One region of the Cytobacillus sp. Bva_UNVM-123 genome, then DNA from elsewhere that is predicted to be linked to it. Evidence: riboswitches for the same ligand, from Rfam matches in the RefSeq annotation. Region 1 holds a riboswitch; each other region holds the start of a gene.
What was found. A riboswitch is a leader RNA that binds a small molecule or an ion and turns the genes downstream of it on or off. The one in region 1 is predicted to bind lysine.
Positions count from the first base shown of each region.

Region 2: another riboswitch for lysine. It lies ahead of KDN24_RS18720 (aspartate kinase); the one in region 1 lies ahead of KDN24_RS05145 (transporter substrate-binding domain-containing protein).
Region 3: another riboswitch for lysine. It lies ahead of KDN24_RS02875 (amino acid permease); the one in region 1 lies ahead of KDN24_RS05145 (transporter substrate-binding domain-containing protein).

Region 1 is NZ_CM177772.1:1,059,994-1,065,791, reverse strand. Features, by position in the region: gene KDN24_RS05160 (hypothetical protein) at 115-1,131, opposite strand; gene KDN24_RS05155 (amino acid ABC transporter ATP-binding protein) at 1,272-2,012, opposite strand; gene KDN24_RS05150 (amino acid ABC transporter permease) at 2,372-3,097, opposite strand; gene KDN24_RS05145 (transporter substrate-binding domain-containing protein) at 3,320-4,165, opposite strand; lysine riboswitch at 4,394-4,575, opposite strand; gene cyoE (heme o synthase) at 4,720-5,649, opposite strand.
Region 2 is NZ_CM177772.1:3,649,136-3,654,933, reverse strand. Features, by position in the region: gene uvrC (excinuclease ABC subunit UvrC) at 1-1,563, shown strand, start outside; lysine riboswitch at 1,663-1,844, shown strand; gene KDN24_RS18720 (aspartate kinase) at 1,958-3,187, shown strand; gene KDN24_RS18715 (YslB family protein) at 3,271-3,729, opposite strand; gene KDN24_RS18710 (succinate dehydrogenase cytochrome b558 subunit) at 4,119-4,727, shown strand; gene sdhA (succinate dehydrogenase flavoprotein subunit) at 4,810-5,798, shown strand, end outside.
Region 3 is NZ_CM177772.1:564,458-570,255, reverse strand. Features, by position in the region: gene KDN24_RS02885 (GNAT family N-acetyltransferase) at 1-108, opposite strand, end outside; gene kimA (potassium transporter KimA) at 287-2,113, opposite strand; cyclic di-AMP (ydaO/yuaA leader) riboswitch at 2,343-2,638, opposite strand; lysine riboswitch at 2,871-3,050, shown strand; gene KDN24_RS02875 (amino acid permease) at 3,208-4,653, shown strand; gene KDN24_RS02870 (NAD-dependent epimerase/dehydratase family protein) at 5,201-5,798, opposite strand, start outside.

The sequences.
Region 1 (5,798 bases):
TCTTCCATTTGAGGAATAAGCTCTTTTCTATACACTTAGATTTCCCTGTTAACTAAAAAAGTTTAAGAATTTGGAATGCTCCTCATCCTTAAACCTTTCTTTTTGATTTCACTATTAGTTATTTTTATTAAAATGCATTCGTGCTTTTAGTGCAATATCTTCCGGTGCTTTGTACGTAAGGGGCTCTTGATGAAGAGATTGGAAAAAGTTAATATCACTCGTATCAAGCATTCCGAACGTAAAACGCGGGATGAGGCGGGCATGAATAGACTGCTTCGATTCCTCATCTACTGATACATTTAGTGCCATATTAAAGCTTGCAAATCCTTGCTCTATTAATGAAGAGAAAACCCCTAACAGCCCTTCCGCAAAGTTCTCCCAATCTTGCTCTTCAATACTAGAGATGGAGTATTTTTGAGGAAAAATGGCCATGAAATCGTTTTGACCCTTTGGTGCATATGCATGCATCCAAGCGACATTTCCTCTTTCACCAATCCATCTTTCTCCTATCGTTTTTTCCGCATCATATAGGGCTAATAACAAGTCTCCTTCATAAGCCTTTTGCTTTTCCTCAATAAGCTTCTGATAGTTTGTTGCAGCGTCCGACGCAATAACCTGAATATGAGGATGAAGGATGCTCCCACCTGAATAAGGGAGATAATTCCAATTGATTGATGCGTAGCGAAATTCTGGGTCAGTCTCTATGATCTTTTGAATATAGTCTTGTGCTGCTAAAAAAGCGTCTTTTAACAACTCTACTGTAAATTCCTCTAAACGAATATAATGTTTGCCCGAAAAAATGACAACGCCATTATGCTTACTATATGGGAAAAGATTCGGAAAAACAGTCGCTTCCCCTTTAAAAATCCTGCCTTTCTCAGCAATTTCTTTTGGAAAATGAGGTGTCATTTTTAAGACATTTTCTGGACAAAACGGACACTTAGCCCCACCTGTTTCCTCCGCTATCTTCGTATAATCTGGTGCTTTGGGAGCCAGACCCCCATCAAACACAATTCGCGACGTCTCCCCTGTCACTGGGCAAATTCGAATCTCCGTTTTACGTTTAATCAAGTTTCCCTGATTATCGCTAAACTTAAACCATTCTTCCCTCTTCTGAAACTTTAATGTCATTATTCCTTCTCCCACCTTCCAACGTTAATATAGGTATTTATTCAATACTGAACATAAAATACCCTTTTCAGCCAGCTTAATCATAAAGAAAGTCAGTCTCCTCCAGTAAAGAATACTGAAGAAAACTGACTCTTCATTCATTAGTGATGTGTTAATGTTCGCTTCAAAAATTCCCTCGTTCGTTCCTGTGTTGGATGATTAAATATTTGTTCAGGTGTCCCTTCTTCAGCAATAACCCCTTTATCCATAAAGACAACCCGATCAGATACTTCCTTTGCAAAGCCCATTTCGTGCGTTACAATTAACATCGTTAACCCACTTTCAGCCAGCTCTGCCATGACCTTGAGCACTTCTCCTACCATTTCGGGATCAAGAGCTGAGGTTGGCTCATCAAACAACATAACATCTGGTTCCATCGAAAGGGCGCGAGCGATAGCAACTCGTTGTTTTTGACCGCCTGATAATTGCTTCGGCTTTGCATTCACATATTTCTCCATTCCGACAATCTTCAAATATTTCATCGCTACCTTTTCAGCCTCTTGTTTCGAACGCTTTAATACTTTTATTTGTCCAACAATACAATTGCTCAAAACATCATGATTATTAAATAAATTAAACTGTTGAAATACCATTCCTAGCTTTGTTCGATACTCATAAATATCATGCTTATCATCCAAAATGTTTTCGCCATGATAAATAATTTGACCGCCACTTGGTTTTTCTAATAGATTTATACAACGAAGAAGAGTAGATTTACCAGATCCTGATGAGCCGATAATGCATACAACCTCGCCTTTATTTACTGAAAAATCTATATCTTTTAATACTTCATGCGTTCCAAAGGATTTGCTTAAATGCTGAATATCGATTACTTTTTCCAATGTGCTCCTCCTTCTGCTAATCATACTTACCTTTGCACTTTTGACTAATGTTCTTTTCGCATATATTGTTGTTTTTGCATTTAAATTTTGCCCGTTGATTTCCGCTACGGGCGCTTGCTTTCCGCGGGGAGGGACGTGAGCCTCCTCGGCGCTTGCGCCTGTGGGGTCTCACGCTTCCCTCCATTCCCGAAGGACATTGAATAAACATCCTTGAATGAACATCGCACGAAGGAAATGCGAATGCATTTTCGAGGAGTCAAGTACCCTCCGCTCCAAACAACTCAGATAATTAAACAAAAATTGCACTAAAAACCAACAAACTTTACGAAAACAGCCTTCACTAAAAATCCATTGCAAAGTTAAAGAGACTTTTGTTCTTTCATGCTATAATTTTCTGGTCCATCTAATTTTCTTTCAAAATAACGTAAAATTAATGTCACACTAAATGTCATCACGAAGTACAAAATACACGCAACAAAGAATGGTTCAAAATATTTAAAGCTAATGCCTGCAACGGTCTTTGTTTGGAAATATAATTCCGTTACACCAATAACATTCAGCACAGATGTATCCTTTATATTAATAATAAACTGATTTCCTGTCGCAGGTAATATATTGCGGATAACTTGCGGCAATACGACATTCAGCATCGTTTGAACGTGATTCATTCCAATGGCTTGAGCCGCTTCAAATTGACCCTTATCAATCGAAATAACACCACCGCGAACGATTTCTGCCATGTATGCTCCAGTATTAATGGAGACAATCACGATTGCTGCAAACGTACGATCCATATCAATGCCAAAAGCTAAGGCAGAGCCATAATAAATAACCATTGCTTGCACAATCATCGGTGTTCCTCGGAAAAATTCGATATAAATAGATAAAATAGCATTAACCACTTTTAAAAATATTCGTTTTACTCTTCGTTCTGGCACGGGAATCGTACGAATCACTCCAGCCAATAAGCCGATAATGGCTCCAATAATTGTTCCTATAATCGCGACAAAAAGTGTCATCCCTGCTCCCCGAAGGAACATCGGCCAATTGTTTGCAACCATCGTTAAAATATACTCTAAACTCATACTTTCCCCCCTAAATAGAAATGCTGAAGCGCCTTGGGCAGCCCCGACAAGCATAAGACAAGCCGCTATGAAGGTTGTTCTTTAACCTTCTTAACGGATTGGCTTATGACCTCGAGGGGCTAGGCGCTGAAGCTAGACAAATAGAAATGCTGAAGCGCCTCGGACTCTGATTTAAATCTAAAAACCGACTGCCATTAGATGCAGCCGGTATCAATCTCATCATTATTCTGCTGCTGGTTGATTTTTTATTGCAGTGTCCATGATGGTTTGACGCTCTTCTTCAGAGATACCTGATAAGATTTCATTAATTTTCTCCGTTAATTCACTGCCTTTAATAAGTCCAACAGCAACTGCTGTATCTGCCTCATCTGCTTTAAAGCCATCAGCAAATTCAATCATGGTAAAATTTTGATTAGCTGAAGATGCACTAATTCCTTCAGGACGCTCTGACACATATCCATCAATCATTCCTGATTCAAGTGCTACACGCATGGCAGGGAAATTATCCATAGCAGGCTGTTTCTTTACACCTTCTATTTGATCGATAACTGCATAGTGAGAGGTATTTAACTGTCCGGTTACTTTTGCACCATTGAAGTCTTGGATAGAGGTTGCACCTTCATAAGGTCCACCTTTTTTTACAACCATAACAAAATGAGAAGTGTAATAGTTCTCTGAGAAATCAATTGTTTGTTTACGCTCATCTGTTGGTGACATCCCTGCAATAATGGCATCAATTTTCCCTGAAGTTAATGCAGGTACAAGGCCGTCCCATTCCGTTTTCACGATCACTAATTCTTTTCCTAATCCTTCAGCAATTTTCTTTGCTATCTCTACATCATAACCGCCGGCATATTCAGCATTGCCATCAATTTTCACTCCGCCATTTGAATCATTCATTTGGGTCCAGTTAAAAGGTGCATATCCAGCTTCCATTCCAACCTTAAAAGTATCTTTCTCTGTCTCTCCGCTTCCTGATGTTTTTTCTGATTTGCTTGTACCACATCCAGCTAATAGCAGAATCATAGATAATGATAATGTTAATAAAATTGATAGTTTTTGTCTCATTACGAATTCTCCCCTTTAAATATGTTAATTAAATATATTTTTCCACTCAATAAGGTATGACAACCACTTGTCATATAAGTAGAATGATGGACCTAAGCAAGCTTAGAAAATCAGGGCAAACATGCACGAAATTAATATTATATTCCGGCAATTTACAAAATAAAAAGAGACCTGAGGTAAACTCAGGTCTCGAAATATATAGATGCCCAGAAGTCCTCAACTTTCCCTCCATGAGATAGCACAACTCAATAAACCGGGAAGTTTATTGAGACAGTCCTGCAATTATTCACTGCAGACCCAGCAAGCAATACTGAGAATATTACAAGCTTCGGCGATATTTCCTTCTCTAACGTATCAAAGCTTCTCAAGCTCCACGAAAGACTGTTAAATACCGCGCCTCTACCTCACTAGTAAAAAGTGAGGTCTTATTAAATTGTTACATGTAGTCTACAACAACAAAAAATATCTGTCAACCTCACAAACATGAAGAAGGACAATCAAATAAAATGAAACATCCTGACAACAATAAGCTTAAAGCAAGGAAACTTATTTAATTAAAAAGTCACGAGCACCATCAATATAAATAATATGGCAATATAATTTACAGAATAAAGAAACATCCACCTTGCCCATTTTTCATCATCTTTTGCAAAAAATCCATTTATACTTAGAACAATCCAACCTACATTTAACAAAGTGGCAATGACAAGAAAAGTTGTACCGAGTACTCCTATGAAAAATGGCAACGGAAGCAAACAAGCGACATATACTAAAATTTGCCGTTTTGTCATCTCAAAACCATAGACGACAGGAAGCATCGCTACACCTGCAGCCTTGTATTCATCATGCTTTCTAATGGCAATTGCAAACGTATGGGGCATTTGAAAAATAAATAAAATCATAAATAGCACGATTGGCACTAATTGAAAACCACTGGTAATCGCGGTCCATCCAATTAAAGGTGAAACTGCGCCTGAAACACTACCAATGACCGTGTTAAGTGTATACTTGCGTTTTGACCACATCGTATATAGCACAACATATGTGAACCAACCTATGAAAGCGTATACAGTTGCTTCAATCGTCGTAAAAAAAAGGAAAATAAACCCAAGGATTGATAAAGAAAACCCTAATATTAATACCGTCCTCAAAGATATATGACCTGTTACAGTTGGACGGTTTTTCGTCCTATCCATAATTGTGTCAATATCAACATCATACCAATTGTTAATAACTAGTGCCCCTGCCATAACAAACGTACTTCCTAGCATCGTCAGAAAAAAAAGAGCCCAGTGTGCACTAAAAGATACACCAGTAAAATAAAGAGCCAACCAAAAGCCAGTAAAAACAGGCAGTACATTTGCAATTAAAACATTTAGTTTTAATAATGACTTCAAATCTGTAACTAAGCTTGGCATACTATGCTCGCTTACACTTACAGCTTTGCCAGCATTATGTGATGAAACCATTCCTTCTTTGTTCATCAAATATCTCCCCCAAAAAAGTGGTCGGGAAAATTCATTTATCTAAAAACCATTTAGTCATTTTCCACACTCTATATAATATTAACATAATTTATTATTAAACTCTTCTTTTGTCACTTAAAAGGAAGCAAGTTTCAAAAACATACATG
Region 2 (5,798 bases), 2.6 Mb from region 1:
AATATGGAAGCATTGATTCTTGAAATGAATTTAATTAAAAAGCACGATCCGAAATATAATGTCATGCTGAAGGATGATAAAAGTTACCCGTTTATTAAAATAACAGCTGAAAGACATCCGCGTCTTATTACAACAAGAAAAGTAAAGAAAGATAAAGGAAAATATTTCGGTCCGTATCCAAATGTACAAGCAGCAAATGAAACAAAAAAACTACTAGACCGTATGTACCCATTAAGGAAATGTACAAATTTACCAAGTCGAGCATGTCTATATTATCATTTAGGTCAATGTCTTGGACCTTGTATTCAAGATGTAAGTGAAGATGTATATAAAAAAAATATCGATGAGATCATTCACTTTCTTAATGGTGGATATAAAGATATAAAAAAAGAACTAGTAGAAAAAATGACAGCAGCAGCTGAGGAACTTGATTTTGAAAGAGCAAAAGAATACCGCGATAAAATAGCCCATATAGAAACGACAATGGAAAAACAAAAAATTACGACAACCGACTTTACAGATCGAGATGTGTTCGGGTTTGCGTTTGATAAAGGATGGATGTGTGTTCAAGTTTTCTTTATTAGGCAAGGTAAACTAATTGAACGGGATGTATCTATTTTTCCAATCTATAATGAACCGGATGAGGAAATGCTAACGTTCTTAGGTCAATTCTATACGAAAACAAACCATTTTAAGCCACGCGAAATCCTCGTGCCAAATTCAATAAGTGCTGAAATGGCAGAGGAGCTTTTAAAAGTAAAAGTGTTAAAGCCTCAGCGTGGTCAGAAAAAGGATCTCGTTCAGCTTGCAACGAAAAATGCGAAAATTGCTTTGCAAGAGAAGTTTTCTCTTATTGAACGAGATGAGGAGCGAACGATTAAGGCAGTTGAAAATTTAGGGAAACAGATGGGAATTTATACCCCTCACCGGATTGAAGCTTTCGATAATTCTAATATACAAGGAACAGATCCAGTATCAGCAATGGTTGTCTTTATTGATGGAAAGGCCGAAAGAAAAGAGTACCGGAAGTATAAAATTAAGTCTGTTCAAGGTCCTGATGATTATGATTCAATGAGGGAAGTTGTGCGAAGAAGATATACACGTGTTCTTAAAGAAGATTTGCCACTTGCTGATCTCATTATTATTGATGGCGGAAAGGGACATGTAGAGGCGGTCCGAGATGTGCTTGAAAATGAATTAAATCTCGATATCCCCATTTCTGGACTCGTTAAGGATGAAAAGCACCGCACATCACAGCTATTATATGGAAACCCTTTAGAAATCATTCAGCTTGCCCGGAATAGCCAAGAGTTCTATCTACTACAAAGAATTCAAGATGAGGTTCACCGCTTTGCCATTACTTTCCACCGTGAGCTGCGTGGAAAAAATGCTTTTCAGTCTGTTCTTGATGATATCTCTGGGATTGGTGAAAAGCGGAAAAAACAATTGCTAAAAACTTTTGGCTCCGTCAAGAAAATGAAAGAGGCCACGCTTCAGGAGTTTAGGGATATTGGACTGCCTGAAAGAGTTGCGGATGCATTAATTAAAAAATTGCAAGAATAGTATTGTTGGAAAAATAACAATATGCTATAATTGCTGAAAATTAAATACACTTTAGAGAAATAAAGTGTTGTCCATCCTATTTTGGACTTCCGATCTAAAAGTGAAGGTAGAGGTGCAAACTTCAATAGTAAAAGCTTGGAGAAGAATGAGCTTCAATGAAAAGCTTTGAAAGGGAAAGTTTGCCGAAGTGGGGAAAGTCTCATCACTTTCTTTGCTGGTCTTGCATTTAATAAATGTAGGATTGTCAAGACAAAACACTGTCTTGGAGAGCTATCTCACTGTGTGCGTATTTTTAATACGTTTTTAAGCACAGCAATGAGATAGCCTCATTGCTGTTTTTTTGTTGTACAGGAATCTTTCCTCATTGATAAATCATTTAGAAAGAAGGGAAACTGTGGCATTAATTGTTCAGAAATATGGGGGAACCTCTGTAGGAAATGCAGAAAAAATTCAAAATGTTGCAAAGCGAATTATGGAGGAGAAAGATAAAGGAAATGATGTAATTGTTGTTGTCTCAGCAATGGGAAAATCGACAGATCAACTTGTTGATTTAGCAAAAGGAATTTCTGCAAATCCGAGCAAACGTGAAATGGACATGCTATTAACTACAGGTGAACAAATAACCATTTCCTTATTAGCGATGGCGTTAACTGAAAAAGGCTATCCGGCTGTTTCTCTAACTGGCTGGCAGGCAGGAATCAAGACAGAACCAGTCCACGGTAACGCAAGAATTATTGCTGTTGATACAAACAGAGTAACAAGAGAATTGAATGATGGAAAAATTGTTGTTGTTGCCGGTTTTCAAGGAATTACTGAGGACGGTTCCATCTCCACATTAGGACGCGGCGGCTCTGATACAACAGCCGTTGCTTTAGCAGCAGCCTTAAAAGCTGAGAAATGTGAAATTTATACAGATGTTACTGGCGTATACACGACTGACCCACGATATGTAAAGGATGCTAGAAAACTTTTGGCAGTTTCATATGATGAAATGCTTGAGCTTGCTCATTTAGGTGCAGGAGTTCTTCATCCGAGAGCTGTTGAGTTTGCTAAAAACTATCATATCCAGTTAGAGGTTCGTTCCAGTATAGAAAAAGAGTCTGGAACGATAATTGAGGAGGAAGTAAAGGTGGAACAAAATTTAGTTGTGCGTGGAGTAGCTTTCGAAAGCGATATAACGAGAGTGACTGTTCTAGGCCTGCCTGATTCATTAACAGGCCTTTCGGTTATCTTTTCAGAGCTTGCGAAAAATCAAATTAATGTAGACATTATCATTCAAAGTACTACAGCCGAACAAACAACGAATCTTTCTTTTTCAATCAAAAATGAAGATCTTGATGCAACAGTGAAAGTATTGGAAAACAGCAAGCATAAATTAAACTATGAACAAATTGAAACTGAATCAAAGCTTGCGAAAGTTTCGATTGTTGGTTCGGGAATGGTTTCGAATCCAGGGGTTGCAGCTGAAATGTTCGCCGTATTAGCTGCCCATCATATTTCCGTAAAGATGGTAAGTACTTCCGAAATTAAAGTTTCTACTGTAATTGAACAAGAAAAAATGATTCAGGCAGTTAAATCGCTACATGATGCTTTTGAACTAGCAAAGCTACAAGTGGAAGCGTGACACTTTATCGCTTCCTTATATAGAAATGAAGAAAAGCTTTCAAAAGAAGAATTTTGAAAGCTTTTTATTCGGATAATAGAACATTACTCAGACGTTATCGTATCTTTATTATCCCATTTTACAGTGAACTGCACTTTTCCTTTTTTCTTTTTCGGATGCTCAAAGGCTTCACAAATCACACCTTTTTGATTTTCGATTTGTTGTGCAATAAAGCCTGCTTCTAGCTGAAAGGTGCAATTTTTATTTTGTTCACAACGCTCCTTTATTAAAGGGCTAAATAACTCTAATTCCATTTCATTTTTTGTTTGTTTATTTAAGGTAAGACTTCCCCAAGATGCTTGCTGAAAAAAATCAATTGTCATTTCTATCGTATCTTGAGGAAATTTACGGGCAAGTTTTTTTCCAGCCCAATATAAAATCTCAGGTGCATCATCTCCAAGTAATTCAAGTAATAAAACTTCACGAATTAGTTCATAGCCGAAAGTTGAAATGGTTTCGTCCTTGTTATCTGTTAAAATGATTTCTGCTGTCGTTTCGCTCAACCTTTATTCCCCTCTTTCTATTGTTCTTCTATTATATACAATTTTGAGAAGAATTAGTTATGTGATAATGAAAAAGAAGTGTTTTCGTAACATGAAAAAAATGTTATTTTAATATATTCATTGCTTTAGAATAATTTCGTGTTGTTATTACTTTGCTTCGAAAAAATGTAATAGTAATATACTATGAAAAAATTTTTTATGAAGATTATTTAATGTAATCGTTTCCTTGACGCTCCAACATGTTGGGGGTAAAATGAACATGTCACATAATTGTAAGAAAGTGATCAACTTTTTTGCTAAGTTAAGGTTGACTGTTCGCATACATATTTGTTCTTCATTAATGGACAGCTAATCCTTAATGCCTTTTTCAAAAAATAGGGGGGTAAATCATGGCGGGTAATCGAGAGTTTTTCAATCGCAAATTGCATTCATTGCTTGGTGTTATTCCGGTAGGGATTTTTTTAATTCAACACCTTGTAATCAATCATTTTGCAACAGGGGGAGAAGAGTCATTTAATAAAGCGGTAGGCTTTATGGAAAATCTTCCATTCAAAATTATCTTAGAAATATTTATCATTTTTTTGCCTTTATTATTTCATGCTATTTATGGTCTGTACATTGCTTTCACAGCAAAAAACAATGTAAGTAAGTTCAGTTTTTACCGCAACTGGATGTTTTTTCTTCAACGTTTTACTGGCGTAATTACGCTTATTTTTGTTTCATGGCATGTTTGGCAAACTCGAATTCAGGCAGCAATGGGAGCAGATGTAAGTTATCAAATGATGAGTGATATTCTTTCAAGTCCATTTATGCTTGTATTTTATATTGTCGGTGTAATCTCAACAATATTCCATTTTTCGAATGGTTTATGGTCTTTCTGTGTAACTTGGGGAATTACATTATCTCCTCGTTCACAAGTTATTTCAACGTATGTAACGATGGGAATCTTTGTTCTACTTTCAATCGTTGGTCTTCGTGCCATTTTTGCTTTTGTATAAGTCGTTATTAATATAAGCTCTAGATCATTATCGACGTGTTTATTATGAATGTTGTACTTAGGATTAAAGGGAGTGAGTCACATTGAGTAAAGGTAAAATTATCGTTGTCGGCGGCGGTCTTGCGGGCCTAATGGCAACCATTAAAGCGGCTGAAGCTAACGTTCCGGTAGAGCTGTTTTCATTAGTACCTGTTAAGCGTTCTCACTCTGTTTGTGCCCAAGGTGGTATTAACGGAGCTGTAAATACAAAGGGTGAAGGAGATTCTCCTTGGATCCATTTTGATGATACGATTTATGGAGGAGACTTTTTAGCGAACCAACCTCCAGTTAAAGCGATGTGTGAAGCTGCACCAGGAATTATTCATTTGTTTGACCGTATGGGTGTCATGTTTAACCGTACACCAGAAGGCTTACTTGATTTCCGTCGCTTCGGTGGCACACAACATCACCGTACTGCGTTTGCTGGTGCTACTACTGGTCAGCAGCTTCTTTATGCGTTGGACGAGCAAGTTCGCAGACATGAAGTGGCAGGATTAGTAACGAAATATGAAGGCTGGGAATTCTTAGGCGTTATTACAGATGATGATGGGATTTGCCGAGGGATTGTTGCCCAGAACTTAACATCAATGGAAATTCAATCATTTGCTGCAGATGCTGTTATTATGGCAACAGGTGGACCTGGAATTATTTTCGGGAAATCAACAAACTCTGTTATTAATACTGGTTCAGCTGCTTCCATCGTGTATCAGCAAGGTGCACATTATGCAAATGGTGAGTTTATTCAAATTCACCCAACAGCGATTCCTGGTGATGACAAGCTTCGTCTAATGAGTGAATCAGCTCGCGGTGAAGGTGGTCGTGTTTGGACTTATAAAGATGGTAAACCATGGTACTTCCTTGAGGAAAGATACCCTGCATATGGAAACTTAGTGCCACGTGATATTGCTACACGTGAGATTTTTAATGTTTGTGTAGATATGAAGCTAGGCATTAACGGTGAGAACATGGTCTACTTGGATCTATCCCATAAAGATCCACATGAACTTGATGTTAAACTTGGTGGAATTATTGA
Region 3 (5,798 bases), 500 kb from region 1:
AAAATCATTTTCTGAAATAACCTCTCGCTGAATACGTAAGATCGATTCAGCATCATCTAATTGACCTGTACGAACCTTGACATTTCGTTCATTTTCAACTGTTTTCATTATGTCCTCCACACATCTCAAAGTAAGATTACAAACTAGTTTACATATTACTAATTCTTGTTACTGTATGAATATCCTTCCCTTCATACCAAAAAAGCCTGAAGGACACACGAGCAGAAGCTGTTCCTAATGATAGAACATCATTCTACTCACATATCCTACAGGCAATCGTAACATGTTATTTCTTAAGATGATACGGTACTGTCGTAATCACGACATTTCTTCGATATAGCAAAAATGTGCGTATTAATAAGCTTGATTGGTTGTGTAAAATATTATGCCAGCCCTTTTTTGGTATAAATTGTGGAATCACGACCGTTACTTTATAATTCGCTTCGTTTGCTTTATGTTCAACCGTATCCACGAATTTAGTTAATGGTTGAATAATACTACGATACTGTGAATGCAACGTAACGAGTCTTATATCTGGCTGCCACTTTTTCCACTTCTCTGCAAACTTTCTTTCCTCTTCTCGATCAAATGCAACATAAACAGCAATAATTTGATAAGCAGATAAAGATTTCGCATAACTTAACGAGTTTTCTACTACATGGGTAATGCCTGCTACAGGCACGATAATGACATTTCCTTCAATCGGTTCACATTGTTCACTTGTTGTCAGACGCAACTGTTCGCCTACTGCTTCATAATGTTTACGTATTCTATGAAACAAATAAATAATTATTGGCAAAAAGATGAGTACTGGCCATACATGCGTAAACTTCGTAATAAAGAAGATAATTGTCACTGTGAAGCTTATGAATGCACCAATTGTGTTCACGATAAGCTTTGGTATCCATCCAGCTGGTTTTTCTCGAATCCATTTTACCATCATTCCTGTTTGCGATAAGGTAAACGGGATAAACACCCCTACTGCATATAGGGGAATAAGCTGTTCCGTCCTTCCTTCAAAAGCAATAATTAACAAAATGGAGAAAAGGCCCAGAATGATAATTCCATTCGAATAGCCTAAACGATCCCCTCGAATCTTAAACATTCTCGGAATAAATTTATCATTAGCAAGGTTAACGGCAAGCATTGGAAAAGCTGTATAGCCCGTATTAGCCGCAAGAATTAAGATTAATGCGGTTGTACCTTGAATGAAGTAATACATGGTATTCCTACCGAATACGCCCTCTGCGATTTGTGAAACGACGGTTACTTTTTCACTTGGCGCAATGCCGTAATAATAAGCTAAAAATACAATTCCAGAAAATAAAATACATAACAAAGTTCCCATCGCAATTAATGTTTTAGCTGCATTATTAGGAGCAGGATTTTTGAAATTCGGAATCGCATTGGAGATAGCTTCTACTCCTGTTAATGCAGAGCTTCCTGAAGCAAATGCTCTTAGTAAAATGAATAAGCTTATTCCTGCCACTGGTGTTCCGATAGAAGTATGCAATTCAGGAGAAACTTGGCCTGTCATAATCCGATAAAGCCCTACTCCGATTAAAATAAATAATGTTATGACAAATAAATATACTGGATAAGCTAGTATTGAAGCTGACTCCGTAACTCCTCTTAAATTTAAAATTGTAATGATAAAGACAAAGATAATGGCAATGCCTACATTATAATCGTGTAAAATCGGAAAGGCAGATGTAATGGCATCTGTACCAGCTGATACACTAACTGCCACCGTTAAAATATAATCTACTAAAAGTGAGCCCCCAGCGATTAAGCCTGCATTAGTGCCTAAATTATTTTTCGATACGATATAAGCTCCGCCGCCGTGTGGATAAGCAAAAACAATTTGCCGATAGGATAAAATTAAAGCGGTTAACAAAATGAGTACACCAACTGCGATCGGAATAGAATACCAAAATGCTGTTGTACTAACTGTTACTAGCACAATCAAAATTTGTTCTGGACCATAGGCTACAGAGGATAAAGCATCAGAAGAAAGTATTGCTAATGCCTTCTTTTTATTAAGTTTCTGCTCGCCTAATTCCGTTGATTTTAATGGACGTCCGATTAATAAACGTTTGATAGAAGACAACAATGCTATTCACCCTCTTAAAAAATAATGTAGTAAAACTTAGTTTGACTTTAAATGCCTAGGTCAATTCCACTTAGAAAAACTTGGCGTTCACACTTGTTTAAACGACACGATCGGCGAAATAGATAACTAAAAAACATAAAAGCCCCAATTCATGGATCAAAAAAACGCCTTCAAGCCATTAGCAAATAGACCTGTAGACGTTAATTTTTTAAAGTCATACAAGTTCCACCTTCCTTCTCATATAACGCTTACGAGGTTAGCTGTCGGATTCGGACCTGTGAGTAGCCCTACCTATCAAATTTGCCTTAGCGTATTTATGCCTCCCAGATTTTTACGAATATCTTTACATATCTGAGGCATTTGCCAAAGGCTTAAACCTTATTCAGCTGAGCGTAAAGTAAAAACTTTACACCCTTCTCCACACGAAGCAATTGCTGAATGAAGTTAAATAGGATTCACCCCTTGGATTATTCATAATCCATAAGTTCGGTTCCCCCGCACCAAAGGTTTCAGCGATTTAATTAGTGAAACTACCATCAGTGAATGTGATTACACTCAAAAGACTTGTGGCAACATGTTGCATGCAGTCATTCACTGAATGTGAAATATGAAACTGTTAGTTATAATACTCCTGTAATTACGGATTGTAAATACTATTTTTTATACATTTTTTCGCACGAATAAGACAAATTTATCCATTGCAAGTTGGCCAATAATTTACTATAATTCAATATATTAATATAATATTCCCATTCACCGATGGGGTAGAGGCTGCGGCTTATAAGAGTAAAGCGGACGAGATTCAATGAAATTGATGACTCCGATTTTGAAAGGATAAGCTGCCGAAGCTTGGATAAATCATTGTATATCCTTGCTGGGGGTGTTTTCGAACAGGAACACCACTGTCACGTTTTTCACGTGGAGAGCTATCTTCGGAAGGATTTAACGGACCTATTCAACAGCCGTCGATCTTTTTCGACGGCTGTTTTTATTTTTTGTACGAATGTGCCTCCGATACATTTTAAGAACAATTGCTAAATAGCTCTCTCACTTCAAAATGATAAATTATGTGTTACACAAAAGGAGTGTACAAGTTGGCAAAAACAGCAACATCATCAAACCCTACACAATTAAAACGAACACTGAAAGCACGTCATCTTATGATGATCTCTCTCGGTGGATCGATCGGGACAGGGATATTTTTAGCAAGTGGAGGAGCTGTACATACAGCTGGACCAGGAGGTGCCTTAGCTGCCTATGCAGCCGTAGCAATCATGGTCTATTTTCTTATGACAAGCCTTGCTGAAATGGCCGCATATATGCCAGTTGCTGGTTCATTCAAAGTGTATGCAACGAAATTCGTTGAACCAGGATTTGGCTTTGCGATTGGCTGGAATTATTGGTATAACTGGGCCATTACTATTGCCGCTGAACTAGCAGCCGTTGTGCTAATTATGAAGTTTTGGTTTCCTGAAAGTCCTTCATTTATTTGGAGTGGCCTCGCACTCCTGCTCATGTTCGGCTTCAACTATTTATCTGTTAAAGGATTTGGAGAGGCAGAGTTTTGGTTTGCACTTATTAAAATTGTAACGGTTATTATTTTTATCATTACTGGATTTTTCATGATTTTTGGCATTATGGGGGGAGAAACCATTGGCTTTAAGAACTTCACTATTGAAGATGCACCTTTTAATGGAGGCTTCTTTGCCATTCTTGGTGTCTTTATGGCTGCAGGCTTCTCATTCCAAGGAACAGAATTACTCGGGGTAGCTGCTGGAGAAAGTGAAAATCCTGAAAAAACAATTCCAAAAGCGATAAACTCCGTATTTTGGCGAATTTTACTGTTTTACATTTTAGGGATATTTGTCATCGGCATGATTATTCCTTATACAGATGAACGGCTATTAAGTGAAGCTGTTTCCGTGAGCCCCTTCACACTCGTTTTCGAACGTGCAGGATTTGCTTTTGCAGCGTCCGTCATGAACGCCATTATTTTAACTGCTGTATTATCTGCAGGTAACTCAGGCATGTATGCGTCAACCCGAATGCTTTGGGACTTAGCACGTGATGGAAACGCACCGAAATTCTTAGCAAAGCTTGATAAAAGAGGCGTACCTGTCAACGCACTAATCGTTACAGCATTAGTTGGATCCCTTGCCTTTTTAACGACGATCTTTGGCGATGGTCAAGTATATATTTGGTTATTAAATGCTTCAGGGATGGCTGGATTTGTAACATGGCTAGGTATTGCCATTAGTCATTATCGCTTCCGCAGAGCCTATATCGCTCAAGGCGGTGACCTAAACAAACTGCCCTATCGTGCAAAATGGTTCCCATTCGGGCCATTATTCGCATTAATTCTATGTATCATTATTATTTTAGGCCAAAACTTCCAAGCCTTCACAGATGGAACAATTGATTGGCACAGCATTATCGCAGCCTATATCGGCTTACCACTGTTCTTAATTGTTTGGCTTAGTTATAAAATCAAACATAAAACAAAGCTCATTCCATTGAAAGAATGTGATTTTGAGAATTAGATCATTTTCAATGGAAATAATTCTCTCAAAAGAGTGTGGATGAAGGCGGTTCACGGGAATCTAATGAAAAACGATCTTGTTCGGCTTGATTGAGGTCGGTTCGCAGAAGTCAACGATAGAATCGACCTCTTTCAAACTGATTAAGGTCGATTTACTGGACTTATATAAAAGATTCGACCTCGTTCTAACTGATTCAGGTCGATTTGCAGAACTTATACAAAAGAATCGGCTTCGTTCTAACTGTTAAGGTCGATTTACAGGACTCATACAAAAGATTCGACCTCGGTCACTTGATTAAGGTCGATTTGAGAGATTCATACAAAAGATTCGACTTCGTTGACATTATTAAAGGCGATTCTCAGTTATCATACGATAGAAACGGTCTCGCACAACCTAATAAAAGTGATTTCCTCTGAATAACAACAAAAGAATCGATCTCAATGGGTATTGTATGAGATGATTCTTTCGTGTTTAGCAAAAAACGGATACGCATTTTTACGAAAGAACAGGGGAAAATGGTTCCTAAATCAACTTATATAATGTCCAATTAATTTGAAATTTCCTGAACAAGTTTCGTGAACCACTTTTTCAAATCTTGAAATTGAAAGCCTGCTGCTTCTGCTTTCGCTGTATCCATATACCAATCAGCAGGAACGCCAAAAGGAGATTGATTTTCCTCATCTGTTTGCTGTTCAACAATTGCCTGTTTCTGAACAGCTTCTTCAATGATAGAGAGGATCTCACGCAAAGACAGCTCCCCTTTGGAGCAAGCATTTATTGGCCCTTCTATTTGTTGATTACCGAGCCAATTAAGGAATGAGGCTGCCTCATCTGAAGAAATAAACGAGAGTAATGCATTCAAATTTGGAATACCAATTGGTTTGCCATTTTTTATTTGCTCAATATGAAAATGTAGTCGCTTCGTATAGTCATCTACCCCTAGAACAATCGGAAAACGGACAGCACTAACTGGAAAATCCGCCTTTTGATAAAAGACCGCTTCTGTTAGGCGTTTGCCCTCTCCATAAGAAAAATCCGTTTTCGTTCCAATTTTAATCGGATAAGAATTAGGATTGAAATCTTCCTCTTTCCTACTACCATCTGCAAATTCGTATACTGATAGAGTTGAAGTTAATATGTAATGT